DNA from 3 places in the Kitasatospora sp. NPDC114501 genome. Region 1 is predicted to be linked to each of the others. Evidence: riboswitches for the same ligand, from Rfam matches in the RefSeq annotation. Region 1 holds a riboswitch; each other region holds the start of a gene.
The links. A riboswitch is a leader RNA that binds a small molecule or an ion and turns the genes downstream of it on or off. The one in region 1 is predicted to bind cobalamin.
Positions count from the first base shown of each region.

Region 2: it holds a riboswitch for cobalamin, as region 1 does, so the genes downstream of both, ACZ7RU_RS20745 (cobalamin biosynthesis protein) here and ACZ7RU_RS04910 (ribonucleoside-diphosphate reductase subunit alpha) in region 1, are expected to answer to the same signal.
Region 3: it holds a riboswitch for cobalamin, as region 1 does, so the genes downstream of both, nicT (Nickel transporter NicT) here and ACZ7RU_RS04910 (ribonucleoside-diphosphate reductase subunit alpha) in region 1, are expected to answer to the same signal.

Region 1 is NZ_JBVKDS010000002.1:308,181-314,794, forward strand. Features, by position in the region: gene ACZ7RU_RS04900 (ferritin-like domain-containing protein) at 1-146, opposite strand, end outside; gene ACZ7RU_RS04905 (ribonucleotide-diphosphate reductase subunit beta) at 587-1,582, opposite strand; gene ACZ7RU_RS04910 (ribonucleoside-diphosphate reductase subunit alpha) at 1,603-4,014, opposite strand; cobalamin riboswitch at 4,207-4,332, opposite strand; gene ACZ7RU_RS04915 (hypothetical protein) at 4,733-5,695, shown strand; gene ACZ7RU_RS04920 (glycoside hydrolase family 26 protein) at 5,875-6,614, shown strand, end outside.
Region 2 is NZ_JBVKDS010000010.1:269,642-276,255, reverse strand. Features, by position in the region: gene ACZ7RU_RS20755 (hypothetical protein) at 1-578, opposite strand, end outside; gene ACZ7RU_RS20750 (alpha/beta hydrolase family protein) at 1,244-2,365, opposite strand; cobalamin riboswitch at 2,641-2,773, shown strand; gene ACZ7RU_RS20745 (cobalamin biosynthesis protein) at 2,881-3,873, shown strand; gene ACZ7RU_RS20740 (cobyric acid synthase) at 3,870-5,384, shown strand; gene ACZ7RU_RS20735 (putative cobaltochelatase) at 5,381-6,614, shown strand, end outside.
Region 3 is NZ_JBVKDS010000009.1:203,282-209,895, reverse strand. Features, by position in the region: gene ACZ7RU_RS18835 (M24 family metallopeptidase) at 1-696, opposite strand, end outside; gene nicT (Nickel transporter NicT) at 871-1,989, opposite strand; cobalamin riboswitch at 2,021-2,235, opposite strand; gene ACZ7RU_RS18825 (ArsR/SmtB family transcription factor) at 2,317-2,700, shown strand; gene ACZ7RU_RS18820 (hypothetical protein) at 2,749-4,416, shown strand; gene ACZ7RU_RS18815 (AAA family ATPase) at 4,604-6,610, opposite strand.

The sequences.
Region 1 (6,614 bases):
GCGTAGGGCGGGATGGTGGAGAGCTCCAGCATGATCGCCCGCTGGAGGGCGTCCTTGAGCTCCTGCTCGGTCCAGTCCTCCTCGGTGATGTTCATGAGCTGGACGATCGCGTCGCTCTCGTAGTCCAGGATGCCGGTCGTCGCCACGGTGTACCCCTTTCGTTCGGCTGTGCGCCGGACCGTAGTCGGGGCTCGGTCGTCCGTGAGCGTGGAATGCCGGTGCGGCCCGGGAGTTCATCCGGACGGGCGCGCGCGGACCTGCGGCCGCCCCGCCCGGCGTTCACGCCGGGCGGGGCGGGGGAGTTCAGGGCCGGGAGGCGGCGGTGACGGTGATCGGGTGGGCGGTCCAGTCGGTCATGTCGCCGACGTGGAGGGTGGTGCTCCAGGTGCCGTTGCGGGCGAGGCAGTTGGCGACGCCCTCGCCCCCGCCGGGGCCGATGCGGATCCGGATGACGTCCCGGTGCGCCTCGCGGACGGGGAGGGCGCGGATGCGCTCCCAGAGGATCGGGAGGGCCGACTGATGTCACAGCGGTGCCCCGCACGGGCTGTGGCCGTGCGGGGCACCGCTGTCGTTCGTTCTTCTCGTTTTAGAAGTCGTCGTCGAAGGCGACCGAGCCCTCGACGGCGACCTGGTACGCCGACACCCGGCGCTCGAAGAAGTTGGTCAGCTCCTGGACGTTCTGGAGCTCCATGAAGCCGAACGGGTTCGTCGACCCGTACCGGATCGGCAGGCCGAGGCGCGCGAGGCGCTGGTCGGCCACCGCCTGCAGGTACTCCCGCATCGACGCGGTGTTCATGCCGGGCAGACCGTCACCACACAGGTCCTGGGCGAACTGGAGCTCGGCCTCGACGGCCTCCTCCAGCATCTCCGTGACCTGCTTGGCCATCTCGTCGTCGAAGAGGTCGGGCTCCTCCTCGCGGACGGTGTCGACCACCGACATGGCGAAGTCCATGTGCATGGACTCGTCGCGGAACACCCAGTTCGTCCCCGTGGCCAGGCCGTGCAGCAGGCCCCGGCTCCGGAACCAGTACACGTAGGCGAACGCGCCGTAGAAGAACAGACCTTCCACGCACGCCGCGAAGCAGATCAGGTTGAGCAGGAACGCCCGCCTGTCCTCCTTCGTCCGAAGCGAGTCGATGTGGTCGACCGCGTTCATGTACTTGAAGCAGAACTGGGCCTTCTGGCGGATGGAGGGGATGTTCTCCACCGCGGCGAAGGCCGCGTTGCGGTCCTCCGGGTCGGGCAGGTAGGTGTCCAGCAGCGTCAGGTAGAACTGGACGTGCACGGCCTCCTCGAACAGCTGGCGCGACAGGTACAGCCGCGCCTCCGGGGAGTTGATGTGCTTGTAGAGGCTCAGCACCACGTTGTTGGAGACGATCGAGTCACCGGTCGCGAAGAACGCGACCAGTCGCCCGATGAGGTGCCGCTCGCCCTCGCTCAGCTTCGCCAGGTCGGCGACGTCCGAGTGCAGGTCCACCTCCTCCACCGTCCAGGTGTTCTTGATGGCGTCCCGGTACCGGTCGTAGAACGACGGGTACCGCATCGGGCGCAGGGTCAGCTCGAAGCCGGGGTCGAGCAGCATCTTGCGGTCTTCGGGGGTGCTCACTGGCAGGCCTCGCAGGACTCGGGGTTCTCCAGGGAGCAGGCGATGGCGGCTTCCTGCTCCGGGGTGAGGGAGGGGGTGTTCACGGGCACGGGCGCGGGCGCGGCCGCACGCGCGGTGCCGGACGCGGCCTGGGCAATGCGGGTGGCCGGGCGCGAACGCAGGTAGTAGGTGGTCTTGAGACCCACCTTCCACGCGTAGGCGTACATCGAGCTGAGCTTGCCGATGGTCGGCGCCGCCATGAACAGGTTCAGGGACTGGCTCTGGTCCAGGTACGGCATGCGGGCCGCCGCCAGGTCGATCAGCGCGCGCTGCGGCAGCTCCCAGGCCGTCCGGTACAGCGAACGGACCTCGGCGGGCAGCCAGTTCAGCTCCTGCACCGAGCCGTTGGCGTCGCGCAGCGCGTCCCGGGTCTGCTGGTCCCAGACGCCGAGGTCCTTGAGCTCGCGCACCAGGTACGGGTTGACCTGGAGGAACTCGCCGGACAGCGTCTCGCGCTTGAACAGGTTGGACACCTGCGGCTCGATGCACTCGTACACGCCGGCGATGGACGCGATGGTCGCGGTCGGCGCGATGGCCAGCAGCAGCGAGTTGCGCAGGCCGGTCTCGGCGATCCGGGCGCGCAGCGCGGTCCAGCGGTCGGCCCACTGCGGGGCGGCGCTCGGGAAGTGGTCGATGTGCAGCTCGCCGCGGGCGGCGCGGGTCTCGCCGTACGCCTCGTGGCGGCCCAGCTGCTCGGCCAGGTCGGCGGAGCGCTCGTAGGCGGTGAGCATGATGCGCTCGGCGATCAGCGTGGACAACTGCTTCGCCTCGGCGGAGTCGAAGTCGATCCGCAGCTTGAAGAAGACGTCTTGGAGGCCCATCACGCCCAGGCCGACCGGCCGCCAGCGGGAGTTGGACGTCCCGGCCTCGGTGGTCGGGTAGAAGTTGATGTCCACCACGCGGTCGAGGAAGGTGACGGCGGTGCGCACGGTGGCGTCCAGCCGCTCCCAGTCCATGGCGCCGAGCAGGTCGGCGGCGGAGGCGCTGGGGGCCACGTGGGCGCCCAGGTTGACCGAGCCCAGGTTGCAGACGGCGGTCTCGGAGTCGTCCGTGACCTCCAGGATCTCGGTGCACAGGTTGGAGGAGTGCACCGTACGGCCCGGCAGCGCGGTCTGGTTGGCGGCGCGGTTGGAGGCGTCCTTGAAGGTCATCCAGCCGTTGCCGGTCTGCGCCAGGGTGCGCATCATGCGGGCGTACAGGGTCTGCGCCGGGATGGTGCGCACGGCCTTGCCGGCCTGCTCGGCCTTGCGGTACGCCTCGTCGAAGTCGGCGCCCCACAGGTCGACCAGCTCGGGCACGTCGGCCGGGGAGAACAGCGACCAGTCCTCGTCGGCGTTGACCCGGCGCATGAACTCGTCCGGGATCCAGTGCGCCAGGTTGAGGTTGTGGGTGCGGCGGGCCTCTTCGCCGGTGTTGTCGCGGAGCTCCAGGAACTCCTCGATGTCGGCGTGCCAGGTCTCCAGGTAGACGCAGGCCGCGCCCTTGCGGCGGCCGCCCTGGTTGACGGCGGCGACCGAGGAGTCGAGGGTGCGCAGGAACGGCACGATGCCGTTGGACTTGCCGTTGGTGCCGCGGATCAGGCTGCCGCGCGAGCGGATGCGCGAGTAGGACAGGCCGATGCCGCCGGCGTGCTTGGAGAGGCGGGCGATCTGCGCGTAGCGGTTGTAGATCGAGTCCAGGTTGTCCAGCGGCGAGTCGAGCAGGTAGCAGCTCGACATCTGCGGGTGCCGGGTGCCGGAGTTGAAGAGCGTCGGCGAGGAGGTCAGGTACTCCAGGCGGCTCATCAGGCCGTACAGCTCGGCCACCTCGCGCACCGACTGCTCGCTGTCGCCGACCGCCAGGCCACAGGCGACGCGGAGCAGGAAGTGCTGCGGGGTCTCGATCACCTTGCGGGTGATCGGGTGGCGCAGCAGGTAGCGGGACTGCACGGTGCGCAGGCCGAAGTACTCGAAGCGGTCGTCGCCCGAGGTGTCGACCAGCGCGTCCAGGGCGGCGGCGTGCTTGGTGACGAAGGCCGCGGTGGTGTCGCCGATCAGGCCCTCGGCGTGGCCGACGGCGATCGAGGCGGAGAAGGACGTCGAGCCCTGGCTGTTCGCCTCGTCGACGATCTCCAGGGCGAGCAGGCGGGCGGCCAGCTTCGAGTACTGGGGGTCCTCGGCGATCATCGACGCGGCGGCGTCCACGGCCAGCCCGCGGAGTTCGGCGAAGTCCGAGCCGGCGTGGCGGCCGCGCAGCGCGGCGGCGGCGACGTGGCCGGGGTCCACCTCGGTGAGGTCGGTGCTGCGGTCGGTGAGAAGCCGCAGCAGGGCGCCGCCGGGGTCGGAGACCGTCGGGTCGGTGAAGGCGGTACCGGAGCCCTGGGCGGGCAGGGTGGCTGAGGCAGCGGTGGTCAAGGCGCTCTCTCCTGGCGGCGATCGGCGGCGGTGATCGGGGGCCACCGGGCCGATCGGGGCAGGGGAGCACGGCACGAACGCAGACGGCGTCGCGCGACGGTGACTCCCCGGCCCGCCCGCGAGGCCCGGAGGGGTACTGCTCGTGCTCGCGCGGCCTCTGCGGGAGGGCCGTGGCGCACGCCGTCGGCAGGTCATCGGACTCGCGGGTACGGCTGCTGGAACCGCCCGCTCACCGCTGCGGGGCAGTCCCGGATTCGCACCGGGTTCCCCTGCATCGACAGCAGGAGTGAGCATACATGTAGTGGTGTCTCCCTGAAGCGACCCCAGATGTAGTGCGGCGCCGCGTGTCGGGGCGATAACCGGTCGTACCGGAACCATGGCGGACGGGGGCCGTCGGCGACTCCGGAACGGGGCCGGGGCGTCCTGGTTTCGATACGGAATGGCCACCGGGAGGATCGGTGGTCACGCGGATGCCCTACGATCTGGGCGCATGAGCGACGGAACTGGCGTACCTGGGCAGGGGCCGCAGGGAACGCCTCCCGCCGGGCCGGGGGGCGCACAGAGTCAGCAGCCGGTGGTACCTGGTCCGGTACCGCCGCCGAGTGGGGGTTTCGGGCCGCCGCCCGCCTCGTACGGGCCGGTCGTGCCGTCGGCGCAGCCGGTCGCGCAGCCCATCCCCCCGGTGCCGCATCCGGTGGCGCCTCCGCCGCAGCCGGCTCCGCCGGTCGCGCAGCCGCAGCCCCAGCCGCACCCGGTCGGGCAGCCGCAGCCGAACCCCCAGCCGCACCCGGTCGGGCAGCCGCAGCCGAACCCCCAGCCGCAGTGGCACCTCCAGCAGCAGCCCCAGCAGCCGGGCCCGCCGCGGCGGGCCGAGCCGGACTGGGACGCGCTGGCGGACCGCAACGAGGCCGACGGCAAGCGCCGTCGCCGGATGAAGGTCATCGGCGTGGTGGCCGCGGTCGCCGTGGTCGGTGGCCTGGCCGCCGGTGGCGTGCTGCTGTTCAAGGGCAAGAAGGTCGACGGCCCCACGACGGCCACCACCGCCCAGCCGACGGTCGTCCCGAGCGCCTCCGGCACGCCGGGCCAGCCGGACGACCCGTCGAAGCCGATCTGGGAGGCCGCCACCGACCCGGCACCGCAGGACGCGGGAGCGCTGTTCTCCGCGCTCCAGGTGACGATCAACGGTGCCACCTGGAACCGGACCGTGGTGGCGCTGGACTCGCCCTGCTGGGACGGGAACTCCACGACCGGCGGGCTGGGCAAGGTGCTCGGCGACCAGGGGTGCCAGCAGGTGCTCCGGGCGACGTACGTGTCCGGTGAGAGCGCGGTCACGGTCGGGGTGGCGGTCTTCGACCACAGGATCCAGGCCGAGACCGCGACGAAGAACTTCGCCGGTCAGCTCAAGGGCGCGCCCGCGGCCGGATCGCCGGCGTTCTGCGCCGCCGCCGGCTGCACGGGCACCCACAACAGCCTGGGCCGGTACGCCTACTTCACGGTCGAGGGCTCGGCCAAGGGCGGCAACGCCCCGGACGCCACGGCGACCGCGGCGGCCTCCGGGTTCGCCGAGCACGTCAAGGGGCAGCTGCTCAAGCGCGCCAAGGCCGCGTCCTCGGCCGCGCCCGGCGTCCAGGGCACCCCGCCGGCTCCGGCGGGCTGACCAGCCGGGACGCCCCCGCCGGTGACCCCGGCGGGTCGGCCCGCCGGGACACTCCGGCCCCGGTGGATCGTTCGCGGGGGCCGGGGGAGTGTGGCAGTCTCTCGGGACAGTCATTTCGTATGCGTGTTCCGGTTGCGTCCGTGGGGGGCGGCGCCGGCGAGCAACCGGAGGAGCGGTCCGTGGCCCTGCCCAGAGCCCTGCGCGGCAAGCCCGCCGTCCTGGCCGCGGCCGGGGCCGTCGTCGCCGCGGGAGCGGTCTTCCTGCTCGACCACGACGGCAGGGCCGAAGGCGAACAGCCCCCGAGGGTCCCGGTGTCGGTCGGCCTTCCGGGGCGCACCCTGCCGCCGGAGGTCGGCCGGGACCTGCTCGCCCGGGACCCGCAGGCCTCGCCGAACGCCCGCGCGGTCCAGCAGTTCCTCGCCGACCTGGAGGCCCAGGCCCGTACCGGGCAGAGCGGCGGCACGGTGATCGGCCAGCACGTCGAGGCGCACAACGAGCGCAACAACCCCGAGTACGGGGACTACCGGGGCACCAAGCAGGTCGGCTACTACTACAAGAAGGCCGCCGACATCACCGGCAAGCTGCCCGGCTTCGTGGAGACCGACCTCGGCCCCGGCTACGGCCAGAACGGCTGGGGCGTGGGCAACCCGCGCTCCTACTCGGCCGGCCGCTGGCCCACCTGCCGGGCCGGCTGGCAGTACACCGACGACGCCGTCGACCTGCTGTCCGCCGTCTGGAGCGGCCACCCGCGGGCCGAGGACGGCGGCTACGGCGCGGCGGGCGCGCAGCAGAACTGCGACGGCAGCAGCACCGAACTGCCCGACAACGGCGGCGCTCCGGCCGGGATCGTCGGCATGTCCTTCCACCAGCCCTACCCCGGGTCGGAGGTCAAGTCCTTCGAGCGGGTGCTCTGTTCGAA
Region 2 (6,614 bases), on a different contig from region 1:
GCGCGGCAGGTGCCGCGGACGGCGGAGACCGCCGAGGCCGCGTGCGGCACCGGCGACAGGCCCGGTCCGCCGAGGCCCGTACCGACCCGGCGCTCGTCCAGGCCGCGGCGCAGCAGCTCCAGCAGCTCGCTCTCGGCGACCGGGCCGTCCACCAGGTGCAGGAAGGAGAGCAGCTGCGGGGCCTGGTCCACGGCCTGCCCGGCCAGGACGGCGAACACGCCGCGCAGCGCGGCGGGCGGCACCGGGGCGAGCAGGGTCCAGGCGTCGAACAGCGCCGACCAGCCGCGCACCACGGCCTCATCGTCGTGCTCCCAGGCGTGCAGGCGCCAGCCGGGGCCGGCTCCGCCGTCCCGGGGCTCCACCAGGCCCACCAGCAGCGCCCGTCCCCAGGCCTTGGTGGCCGCGCCGACCGTCATGGCCAGTGCCCGGCCCGCCGCACGGGCGTCCTCCGGGAGCAGTTCGCCGCGCTTGTCGACCTCGGCCAGCTCGCCGGCCCAGCGGGCGACCCGGACGGCGTCCACCAGCATCCGGCGGGCCAGCGGCGCCAGCTCGGCGGGTGCCGGGAAGCCCTCAGGCACGGGGACCCGGCCACGTCCGGGAGCCGGAGCGGGCCCTCGTCGCCGGGGTACTCCGTTCCGGGGGACACCCGCCCCGCCCGGCCTGCCACCGGCGGGCCGTTGGGCCGTTCCGGGGAGACGGGTCACCGTCGCACCGGTACCGATCGTCGGCGGGAGCGGGGCATCACGGTCGCGCGGGTTCCGAGACGTCACGTCGAGCAGTCTTCCCCTTGCACCGGCCTTCTGTCACATCCGGTTGTCCGTACGACCGGGCGACCGGTGGTGGCACCTCCGCAAGATCGGGCAACAACGGCAAACCGCCTGGCCGGAAACGTGTGACCTGGCCATGCCACTCGTCACACCCCGGTTGCCGGGAATACTCGGCCGGTCACCGTGCGTACGGGAGGGGGGTAAGGAGCCGGGCCAATTGTCGCCCCTGACGGCGGGTCCGATTGCGTGCGGGAAATCCGCGCCGCCCAGGCCCGGCAGGGGTGTCCAGCCCGATTCCGGACGGCTGGCGGGCGGGTCGGGGGGAGCGCACGGCGCGAGAAGTCGGCCGGGTCGACTTCTCGCGCACGCCGGGCGGAACGGAGGAAAGCGCCATTAGTGGACGGGGGGCGGCGCGGCGGAAAAACCGTCCGGGCCCGGCCGGGAACGCCGCGCGCGCGAGGGGGGGCTGCCGGGGGCTACAGCAGCGGTGTGAGCCAGCGACGGAGGAGTTCCGTGTAGCGGTCGGGGGCGGTGTTCCAGAGGGTGGCGTGGTCGGCGCCCGGGAAGGGCTGGAGGCTGACCACGTCGCGGCGGGCCGCGGCCAGCTTCTCGACGGTGCCGAAGGGCGCGATCCGGTCCTCCGGGCTGTGCAGGACGAGGGTGGGCACCCGCAGGTCGGTGCCGTCGGCGAGGCGGGCGAGGTCCGCGAGGTCGACGCCGGTGCGGCCCTCGGCGGCGAGGGCGCCGAGTTCGGAGGCGACGCCCCGGAAACCGGCCCGGGCGGCGTCCCGGCGGGCGGAGGCCGGGAGGTCGAGCACCGGCGAGTCCAGGATCAGGCCCCGGACGGCGTGCGACCAGGCGGAGCGGGTCGCGGTCCGCAGGGCCATGGTCGCGCCGAGGGACCAGCCGTAGAGGATCACCTTGCCCGCGCCGCTGTCGAGCGCCAGCCGTACCGCCGACTCGACGTCGCGCCACTCGGTCTCGCCGAAGTGGCTGAGCCCGTCCGGGGAGCGGGGGGCGCCCCGGTCGCCCCGGTAGGTGACGGCGAGGGCGGGCAGGCCGAGCCGGTCGAGCACGGGGAGCACCGGGAGGGTCTGCCGGCGGTCGGCCTCGGGGCCGTGCACCAGGATCACCCAGGTGCCGCGTCTGCCGTCGAGCTGCCAGGCCGGCAGCGCGCCGAGCTCGCCGTCGGCGAAGGTGTCGGCGAAGGCGAGGCCGAGCGCCTCGGTGGGGTCGCCGAGGAGGACCCGGGGGGTGAAGCGGACCTCGGTGCCGGGGGCGAGGGTGCCCCGGTCGGCGCGGACCAGCCGGCGGGTGACGCCCCGCTCGTCGCTGTGCAGGACCTCCTCGACCACCGCGTGCCCGCCGTCCGCCCACTCGACCGCCCAGCGGCCGGGACGCAGGCTCGCGTGCCCGCGGGTGAAGGTGACCCGGCCGGGGGCGAGGCCGCGGACCACGACCGGCCCGGACTCCCGGACGGCGGGCGCCGGACGGACCATCCGCTCGGAGGCCCGACGGCCGATCACCAGCACGGCGGCCCCGACCGCGGTGGCCCCGACCGCGGCGGCCGCCACGACGGCGGCGGTTCCCCAACGCATTTCGCTCCCCGCTCTGTTGCTCTCGGACCGGACGGTGTTCGAGCACCAGTTCACCGGCGCCCCGCCCGCCCGGCCATCCGGATGGGCCGTCCGGGTCATCCGGGCGGCGGGCCGGCGGCGGGGCCGGCGCCATGCCGGTGCTGCTGCCGGTGCTGCTGCCGGTGCCGGGAATCCCACGGGGTGTCAGCGCCCGCGTGTGACCAACCCCTCCGTGACCTCGGTTGACTCCCGGTTCGGGCCCGTGATGGGATCCTGGGGCCAAACGGAGGCATGGAGAGGAAGCCGGTGGAAGTCCGGCGCGGTCCCGCCACTGTCACCGGGGAGCACGCTCGGAACATCGCCACGGCGGGCCGTCGACGGCCGCTGGAAGGCTCCGGGAGTGCGTTCGACCCGGAAGCCAGGAGACTCTCGCCCCCGTCACGTCGATCCAGGGCGCGGACCCTGAGTGAGGACACGCACGCGATGCAGGCTGCCCCGCCCGGCCGGACTCCGAGCTGCCCACCGCCGTGCGGCCGATGACCCCGCTCACCGCCTCCCCCGCTCCGCGCCCGCTGACCCACGCCGCCGCGTTCGCGCTCGGCGCCGCCGCGGGCTACGCCGCCGACACCCGCTTCGCCGACCCCCGCCGGGGTCACCCGGTGGCCGTCTTCGGCAGTGCCGCGACCCGCCTGGAGCGGCGGCTGTGGCGCGACGGCCGCGCCGCCGGGGCCGGGTACACGGCGCTGTGCGTCGGCGCGGTCGCGGCGGGCGCCCTCGCCCTGGACCGTACGGTGGGCCGGCGCCCGCTGGGCCGGGCGGCGCTGGCCGCGGCCGCGACCTGGACCGTGCTCGGCGGCACCTCGCTGACCCGGGAGGCGCGCACCATCGGCCGCTCGCTCGCCGCGGGCGACCTCGCGGCCGCCCGGGAGCGGCTGCCGCACCTGTGCGGGCGGGACCCGAGCGCGCTGGACGGGCAGCAGATCGCCCGGGCCGTGGTCGAGTCGGTGGCCGAGAACACCGCCGACGCCGTGGTGAACGCGCTGACCTGGGGCACCCTGGCCGGCACCCCCGGCCTGCTGGCCTTCCGCGCCGTGAACACCCTGGACGCCATGGTGGGCCACCGCTCGCCCCGCTACGCCCGGTTCGGCTGGGCCTCGGCCCGGCTGGACGACCTGGCGGGCTGGCCCGGCGCCCGGCTGACGGCGCTGCTGACGGTGGCCGCCGCGCCCGAACCGCGGACCGCCTGGCGGGTCTGGCGGCGCGACGGCTCCGCGCACCCGAGCCCGAACGCGGGCCAGGCCGAGGCGGCGTTCGCCGGCGCGGTGGGCGTGCGGCTGGGCGGGACACTGCGGTACGGCGAGCGGGTGGAGGAGCGGCCGGTGCTGGGCGCGGAGCTGCGCCCGGTGACGGTGGACGACATCGAACGGGCCTGCGCGCTCTCCCGGCGGGTGGGCGCACTGGCGCTGGGTACGACGGTCGCGGGGCACGTCCTGCTGCGGACGCTGCTGAAGAGGAGGGGGCGGGCATGACGAACGCGCTGCTGGTCGCGGGGACGACCTCGGACGCGGGCAAGAGCGTGGTGACGGCCGGGATCTGCCGCTGGCTCGCCCGCCAGGGCGTGCGGGTCGCGCCGTTCAAGGCGCAGAACATGTCGCTGAACTCCTTCGTCACCGCCGACGGCGCCGAGATCGGCCGTGCCCAGGCGATGCAGGCGCAGGCCGCCCGGGTGGAGCCGGAGGCGGCGATGAACCCGGTGCTGCTCAAGCCCGGCGCGGACGGCCGCAGCCAGGTGGTGCTGCTCGGCCGGCCGGTGGCCGAGGTGGGCGCGCTGGACTACCGCGAGCGCAAGCCCGTCCTGCTGGAGCGCGCCCTGGAGTGCCTGGCCGACCTGCGCCGCCGCTACGACGTGGTGGTCTGCGAGGGCGCGGGCTCGCCCGCCGAGATCAACCTGCGCGACCGCGACATCGCCAACATGGGCCTGGCCACGGCCGCCGCCCTGCCGGTGGTGGTGGTCGGGGACATCGACCGCGGCGGGGTCTTCGCCGCGATGTACGGGACGCTGGCGCTGCTGTCGGCGGAGGACCAGCGGCACGTGGCGGGCTGGTTCGTCAACAAGTTCCGCGGCGACACGCGGCTGCTGGCGCCCGGACTGGAGATGCTGCACGAGCTGACCGGACGTCCGGTGCTGGGCACCCTGCCGATGCTGCCCGGGCTCTGGCTGGACGCCGAGGACTCGCTGGACCTGTCCACGGTGGTCGACCGGACGGACGGGCCCGGACCGCTCGGCGCGGACGTGCTGCGGGTGGCCGTGGTGCGCTTCCCCCGGCTGTCCAACTTCACCGACCTGGACGCGCTCGCGCAGGAGCCGGGCGTGCTGGTGCGCTGGGCGACCAGGCCGGAGGAGCTGGCCGACGCCGACCTGGTGGTGCTGCCCGGCACCCGGGCCACCGTCGCGGACCTCGCCTGGCTGCGCGAGCGCGGCCTGGAGCCGGCCCTGAAGGCGCGGGCGGCGGCCGGACTGCCGGTCCTCGGGGTCTGCGGCGGCTACCAGATGCTGGCGCACTCGATCGTGGACGAGGTCGAGTCGAAGGCGGGCGCCGTCGACGGGCTCGGCCTGCTGCCGACCCGGGTGCGGTTCGGCGCCGAGAAGGTGCTGGCGCGGCCGGTCGGCGAGGCGTACGGGCAGCGGGTCGAGGGCTACGAGATCCACCACGGTGTGGTGGCGGTCGAGGGCGGCACCCCGTTCCTGGACGGCTGCCGGGTGGGCGCGGTCTGGGGCACGACCTGGCACGGCGCGCTGGAGAACGACGGGTTCCGCCGTGAACTCCTGCGCGAGGTCGCCGAGTCGTCCGGCCGGGCGTTCGTCCCGGCGCCGGACACCTGCTTCGCCGCGGCACGCGAGGCCCGGCTGGACCGGCTGGGCGACCTGATCGAGGAACACGCGGACACCGACGCGCTGTGGAAGCTGATCGAGGGCGGGGTGCCGGCGGCCGGATCGCTGCCGTTCCTGCCGCCCGGGGCCCCTGGGAGTGACGCATGACCGACGTCCGCTATCCGTTCACCGCGATCGTCGGCATGGCCGACCTGCGGCTCGGGCTACTGCTGAACGCGGTCTCCCCGGCCGTGGGCGGCGTGCTGGTGCGCGGGGAGAAGGGCACCGCGAAGTCGACCATGGTGCGCGCGCTGGCCGGCCTGCTGCCGTCCATCGCCACCGTGGACGGCTGCCGCTTCGCCTGCGACCCGGGCGCGCCCGACCCGCAGTGCCCGGACGGCCCGCACGTCTCCCCGTCCGCCTCCGAACGGCCCTCCCAGCTGGTCGAGTTGCCGGTCGGCGTGGCCGAGGACCGGATCGTCGGCTCGCTCGACCTGGAGCGGGCACTGGCCGAGGGCGTCAAGGCCTACGAGCCCGGGCTGCTCGCCAGGGCCCACCGCGGCGTGCTCTACATCGACGAGGTGAACCTCCTCCAGGACCACGTGGTGGACCTGCTGCTGGACGCCGCCGCGATGGGCCGCTCCTACGTCGAGCGCGAGGGCGTGTCGGTGCGGCACGCCGCCCGCTTCCTGCTGGTCGGCACCATGAACCCGGAGGAGGGCGAGCTGCGGCCGCAGCTGCTCGACCGGTTCGGCCTGACCGTCGAGATCGCCGCCACCCGGGACCCGGCCGAGCGCGCCGAGGTGGTCCGCCGACGGCTCGCGTACGACGCCGACCCGGCCGGCTTCGCCGCGCGGTTCGCCGAGCAGGAGCGGGCGCTCGCCGAACGCATCACCAAGGCACGGGAGTTGCTGCCCGACGTCGAGCTGACCGAGGTGGCGCTGCGTCAGATCACCGCCGTGTGCGCCGCGTTCGAGGTGGACGGGCTGCGCGCGGACATCGTGATGGCCCGCACCGCCGTGGCGCTGGCCGCCTGGGACGGGCGCACCGAGGTGCTGGAGGAGGACGTCCGCAAGGCCGCCCAGCTGGCGCTGCCGCACCGGCGCCGCCGCAACCCCTTCGACGCGCCCGGGCTGGACGAGGATCAGCTGGACCGGACGCTGGAGGAGCACGCGCAGCAGGACGACCCGGAGCCCGAGGGCGACGGGCCCGGCCCGGACGGCGACGGCGGGCCGGAGGACGGCGGGCCGGACGGGGACGGTCCCGACGGCGGGGGCCCCGACGGCGGTGGCGCCCCCGAGCCGTCCGCCCCCGAAGGCCACGAGGGTCTCGACGGCAGCGGAGGCCCGGACGGCCCGGAGGCCGCCGAGGAGCCCGCGCAGCCGCCCGTACCGGCCC
Region 3 (6,614 bases), on a different contig from region 1:
GCCGTAGCCGCGGTACTGGGCGCCCATCACCACGGTCAGGAAGTCGCCCTCCTCCACCCGGCGGTCGGTCGGCTGGTGGGCGGCCTGGCCGGAGTGGCTTCCGGTGCCGACCGAGACCGGGAAGGCCGCCCGGTCGGCGCCGTGGTCGATCATCCGGCGCTCCAGCTCCATCGCCAGGTGCCGCTCGGTGCGGCCGACCAGGATCGACTCCAGCAGCTCGCCCAGCGCCTGGTCGGCGATCTCCGCGGCGATCCGCAGGTCGGCGATCTCGTGCTCGTCCTTGACCACCCGCAGCCGCTCGACCGTCTGGCCGAGGTCCACCAGCCGGGCCCCCTCGGTCAGGCCGGCCACCGCCCGGTGCCGGGTGACGGTCAGGTCGTGCTCCTCCACCGCCAGGCCCGACACCCCGGACCGCGCGGCGGCGGTCGCGGCCGCCAGCGCGGTGTCCGAACCGGCCGCCACCGGCAGCCGGGTGACGTCCGGGGCGATCAGGTGCTCCCCGGAGTCGTCCGGCGGCAGGTCGTCCGGCAGCGCGAGCAGGGCCCGCTCCCTGGTCAGGAGCAGGCTCGCCCCGCAGGGCGCGCAGCCCGTCAGGTACCGCACGTTCGCCGCCCGGGTGATCAGCGCCGCATCGGCCCCGGCCGCACCGCAGTGCTCCCTCACCCGCTCCCGCCGCCCCGCGTACGCATCCGCCATGCGTCGAGCCTACGAACCCCCGGCCCGGAGCGCCCGCCGAGCACCCCCGACAGAACCCCCGGTGCCCCTTGCGCGCCCCCCGCGCCACCGCGCCGTCACCCCCGGGCGCGCGCCGTGCGCCCCGCCCCCGCCGGCGTCGCGCCGCGGCCCCGGAGCGACCGGCGGGACGGGCGCTCAGGCGTCCTGGCCAGGCGTCCAGCGCTGCTCGACCCGGGCGAGCTTCCAGTACCCGATCGCGATCGCCCAGACCACCACGAACAGCCCGGCGATGGCGTAGCCGACGTTGTCCAGCGAGATGTCCGCGACGAATCCGGAGACCGGGTCGGTCAGGTCGAGCTTCTCGTGCAGCACCCCGACCAGCTCGATGGTGCCGATGACGAAGGCCACCGCGATCGACAGCCCGGTGATGGTCAGGTTGTAGTACACCTTCCGGACCGGGTTGGCGAAGGCCCACTGGTACGCGAAGTTCATGAACGTCCCGTCCAGGGTGTCGAACAGGCTCATCCCGGCGGCGAACAGCAGCGGCAGGCAGGCGATCGCGTACCAGGGCAGCCCGGAGGCCGCGCCCGAGCCGGCCATCACCATCAGGGTGACCTCGGTCGCGGTGTCGAAGCCCAGTCCCAGCACCAAGCCCACCGGGAACATCTGCCCCGGCCGGGTGATCGACCGGGTCGCCCGGTTCAGCACCCGGGCCATGAAGCCGCGCGAGTCGAGGTGCGCCTCCAGCTCCCGCTCGTCGAACTGCCCCGCCCGCATCGCCCGGAACACCTTGAGGATGCCGAGCAGTGCCGCCAGGTTGAGCGCGCCGATCAGGTAGAGGAAGACGCCCGAGGTGGTCGTCCCGATCATGCCGAGCCACTGGTGGGTGGTCGACTCGTCGTCCATCAGCGTGTTCGCCAGCTGCGCGCCGCCCGCCACCAGGGCGGCCATCAGGACCACCATCGAGGAGTGCCCGAGGGCGAACCAGAAGCCCACCGAGACCGGCCGCTTGCCGTCCGCCATCAGCTTGCGGGTGGTGTTGTCGATCACCGCGATGTGGTCGGCGTCGAAGGCGTGCCGCATGCCGAGGGTGTACGCGGTGATACCCAGGCCCACCCCGAAGACCTGGGTACCGACCGCGTACCGCTCGGGTGCGACCAGGAAGACGAGCGTCCCGAAGGCCACCACGTGCATGGCCAGGATCACCCCCATCAGCCCGGCCGTACGGACGGTGTCCTCGCGCCGCCACTTGAAGGCGGGCAGCGCGGAGGGGGTCGCCTTCGCCCCGGGGGCGACGGTTTCGGGCAGGGTCATCTGCGGATCACGCTCCAGCACCTCGTGGAAAACCTCGTGAGATGCCGTGGCCGGTCTCCTGGCTGACGGGACACGCCCGCACCCGCCTTCCCAGGCGCGCGGGGCGCCCAGTGGCTTCATGGGTACGGACGACGCTCCTCCGTGGACGGAGGAACGACCCGATCACAGTGGCGAGGGCCGCTCCGGGCTGGGATCCCTGAGGATCCGTCACCGGTCTTCCCGAGCACCACGGCGGGGAACACCGTAGGGGCCGGGCCCCACGGGTGCAAGGCTGCGCACCTGCGCAGGTGTCCAGGATCACAGGACGCCGCCTGCAAGAATGTCCGCATGCATCTCGTACCGGCCGACCGCGCGGGCCACCGCACCATCGACGGGCACCGGGTCTGCGAGGCCATCGCCGCGATCGGCGAGCCCGCGCACGTCCGGTCCTGGGCCGAGCGGTTCTCGCTGCTCGCCGACCCCGGGCGGCTCGCCCTGCTGCTCGCGCTCCACCGGGCCGGCCCGCTCGCCGTCACCGACCTGGCGGTCGCCACCGGCATGCGCGACCCCGCCGTCTCCCAGGCCCTGCGGCTGCTCCGCACCGCCGGCGTGGTGACCGGCGACCGGGACGGACGAGTGGTGCGCTACCGGCTCGTGGACGAGGCCATGCGCCCCCTCCTCGACGAGTGCACCGCCGCCGAGCACCACGAGCCCACCGCGGCCGCGGGCTGACACCCGGAAACCCCCGCCGGGACCGGCCCCGACCAGTACGATCATGATGTGCCGTCCCACCCCCACGCCTGGCCCGCCGACCGCTGGAACACCCGACCGGTCAGGGCCCGTGTGCTGGCGGTCGCCCGCACCCTCACCTCGGCCACCCGGGTCCTGGACGTCCTCACCCTGCTGAGCCCGGACGGCATCGAGCGGTACTTCACCGTCAACCCCGGCTCCGCCTTCGCCGACCGCGCCCTGGACGAGTACCTGCACGGCCTGCCCGGCTTCACCGTGCTGGACTGGGAGGACGCCGTCCGCCGCCGCTTCGACCTGGCCGTCGCCTGCGCCGTCCACTCCTCCATGCACCGCCTGGACGCCCGCCTCGTCGTCCTCCCGCACGGCGCCGGCTACAACCGCCTGGTCACCGAGTCGACCGGCGACACGGTCACCGCCGCCGGCCTGTCCCGCAACGAACTCACCCACCGCGGACGGGTGTTCGTGGACGTCCTCGGCCTCTCCCACCCCGAGCAGCTGGACCGGCTGCGGGACTCCTGCCCCGAGGCGCTGGACGTCGCCCGGGTGGTCGGCGACCCGTGCTTCGACCGGATGCTCGGCAGCCGGCGCTCCCGCGACGGCTACCGCGCCGCGCTCGGCGCCACCGGCGGCCGACGGCTCGTCGTCGTCAGCTCCACCTGGAGCGAGCACTCGTTATTCGGCCGCCACCCCGACCTCCCCCAGCGGCTGGTCCGCCGGCTCCCCGCCGACGAGTACACGGTCGCCGTCGTGCTGCACCCCAACGTCTGGAGCCGCCACGACCCCGAGGCGCTGCTCGACGACGCCCGCCGGATGGGCCTGCGCCTGATCCCGCCCCACCAGGGCTGGCAGGCCGCTCTCGTCGCCGCCGACTGCGTGATCGGCGACCACGGCTCGGTCACCGTCTACGGCGCCGCCCTGGAACGCCCCACCGTGCTCGTCGCCACCGGCGCCGCCGAACTCGACCCGCGCTCCCCCGGCTACGCCTTCGGCCAGGCCGCGCCCGTCCTCGACCCGGACGGGGACCTCGCCGCCCAGCTCGAACTGGCCCTGGCCCAGGACCCGGCCGGCCTGAGCGGCATCACCGGCCGGTCGCTCGCCCACCGCGGCGAGTCCGCCCGGCTGCTGCGCCCGCTGCTCTACTCCTTCCTGGACGGGCTGGACGAACCCGGCGACGAGCCGGCCCTGCCGCCCTACCCCAGGCCGCTCCCCACGACCACCGAGGGGCCCACCGCGTACGATGTCGAGGGCAGCGGCGCGGGCACCGAGGTCAGCCTCCGGCGCTACCCCATCGCCTCGGACGGCCACACCCCGCGCGGCTTCCACGCCCTCACCGACGAACACCCGGGCGACGCCCTGCGCTACACCGCCGAGGTCCTCGCCCGCACCGAGGCCCACGCCGAACGCCCGGCCACCCGCTGGCTCGCCGACACCGCCGCCGAACTCCCCGGCCTGGCCGTCGCGGTGGCCGCCCTCGGCCCGGCCCGCCACCTGCTGCGGCTGCGCACCGGCCAGCTGCTGGAGGCCCGCGCCGAGCCGGACTGGGACAGCCCCGACCCCGGCATCGACCCGCTGCTGCTCGGCGCCGCCGTCGCCTCCTGGCTCGCCGACGGCGGCGAGCCGGCCGGGCTCCCCGCACACGGGCTCACCGTCCGCACCGGCGAGCACCGCACCCGGGTGTCGTTCCGCACCGGCTCCTAAGGCGTGTCTGACAATTCGCGTCGGATCAGGGCGCGGCGTTGGGGTGCGTGCATCGCAAGGCGGAGGAGGGAGCCACTGCGGTGGGGGCACCTCCCGGCCGAAGGCTGGGGGCCATTGGTGACCGACGACAACGCGGCGAGGTGCGTGCCCCGGCGTCGCGCACCCGGCGGGAATTGTCAGACACGCCTTAGTCCGACAGCTCCCTCAGCCGCACCCGGCTGCGCTCGGCCAGCTCCGCGTCGTCCAGTTCCTCGGCGAGGGAGACCAGCAGGGTGTGGGCCTGCGCCTCCTTGGCGTACTGGCTGCGCTGCCTGGCCTGCCGGGCGCAGTCGTCCGCGTGGGCCACGGCGAGGTCCAGCTGCCCGAGCGCCCGGTGGGCCCGGGCGCGGACCAGCGGCAGCTTCATCAGCATGTCGTCGTCCCCCGTCCGCCCGGCGTGAGCCGTGGCTTCGGACAGCAGGGCCAGCGCCTGCTCCGGACGGCCGTCGGCGATCAGCGCCTGCGCCAGGTTGTAGTTCTGGACGATCTCGCCGTGGTCGTCGCCCCGGTTCTCCGCCAGGGCCAGGGTGAACCGCTCCACCGCGTCGGCCGGGCGGCCGTCGGCCAGGCAGAGCAGACCGTCCGTCTCGTAGAGCACCCCCACCACCTGGCGTTCGGTCACCAGCGGCACCTGCTCCGTGGCGAGCGCCAACTGCTCGGCGGCGAGCCGGTACTCCCCGCGGTCGACGTGGGCACGGGCGAGCTGGTTGCGCATCCGCACCACGGCGGCCGGCTGGTTGTCCCACTGGGCCGACTCGACGCCGAGCCGGTGGGTGGCGATCCAGTCCTGGTAGAGCTTGCGGCCGTGGTAGAGCGGCCAGAGCGACTCGCAGAGCCGCCACACCTCGCCGTGCCAGCCCTGCTCGGCCGCCTCCTCCACCACCGCGCGGAAGTTGGCCCGTTCGGCGTACAGCCACTCCAGGGCCGCGGCCCCGGAGGCGAAGCGGGGCAGCTCGTCACCGCTCGGGTCCTGGAGGCGGAGCCGGTTCCCGGCCGTCGCGCGGTCGGCAGCCGACGCCCGGCCCCGGTAGTACGCCACGACCCCGGCGAGGAGCGGCCCGCGGTCCGGCAGCTCCCGGGTCCGGCCGTAGGCGTGCAGCCGCACCACGTCGTGGGCCCGGAAGCGGTCCTCGCGGTCGTCGTCCACCACCTCGTCCAGCAGGTGGACACCGCGCAGCTCCCCGATCGCCCGCTCGGCCCGCTCGACGCCGACCGCCCGCGCCAGTTCGGCGGACACGAAGGGTCCGGGGTGCACGCCGACCAGGTGGTAGAGCGCCCGGCCCTCCGCCGACAGCCGCTCGTACACCAGGTCGTAGGTCGCGCCGAGATCGCTCTCCCCGTCCTCCAGCATCGCCAACCTGCCCTCCCGGCCGTGCAGTTCGGCCACCACCCGGCCGACCGGCAGGTTGTCCCGGTCCAGCAGCTGGCTGCCGACCGCGTTCAGCGCGAGCGGCAGCCCGCCGCACAGCTCGACCAGTTCCGCCAGCTCCCCGTCGGTGCCCCGCCCGGAGCCGACCCAGCCGCGCACCAGCTCGGCGCCCGCCGTCGCGCTCAGCGGCCCGAGCCGGCGCACCTCGGCGCCGTCCACCCGCAGCGCGGGCAGCCGCCGCCGGCTCGCGACCACCACCAGCCCGCCGGACGGGAGCAGCGCGCGGACCTCCGCGGCGTGCTCGACGTTGTCCAGGAAGAACAGGCACCGGCGCTCGGCGGTGGCGGTGCGGAACGCCGTGAACCGCTCGGCCTCCACGGCCGGTGGCTCGGTGCCGAGGGCGCGCAGGAAGCCGGCCAGCAGCTCGGGGAGGTCCACCCCGCCCTGGTGCCGGTAGGCCTTCAGGTCGGCGTAGAGGTCCCCGCCCGGGAAGTGCTCCCGGTGGTCCTTGGTGAACTTGGCGATCAGTTCGGTCTTCCCGACCCCGCCGAGACCGGTGAACACCACGACCCCGAGGCCGTCCTCCTCGACCCGGCGCAGCGCGGCGGCCAGTGCGGCGATCTCCGGCTCACGGTTGACGAACGGGCCGTGCGGTGCGCGCACCTGACGGGGCCTCGGCACTTCCCGCGCCGGGTGGAGGTGCACCGCTCCGATGGTCCCGGCCTGCACCAGGTGGCCGCCCACCGTGGCGCCTGACACGGTGTTGGCCACCTCGTGCCGCTCCATCCGC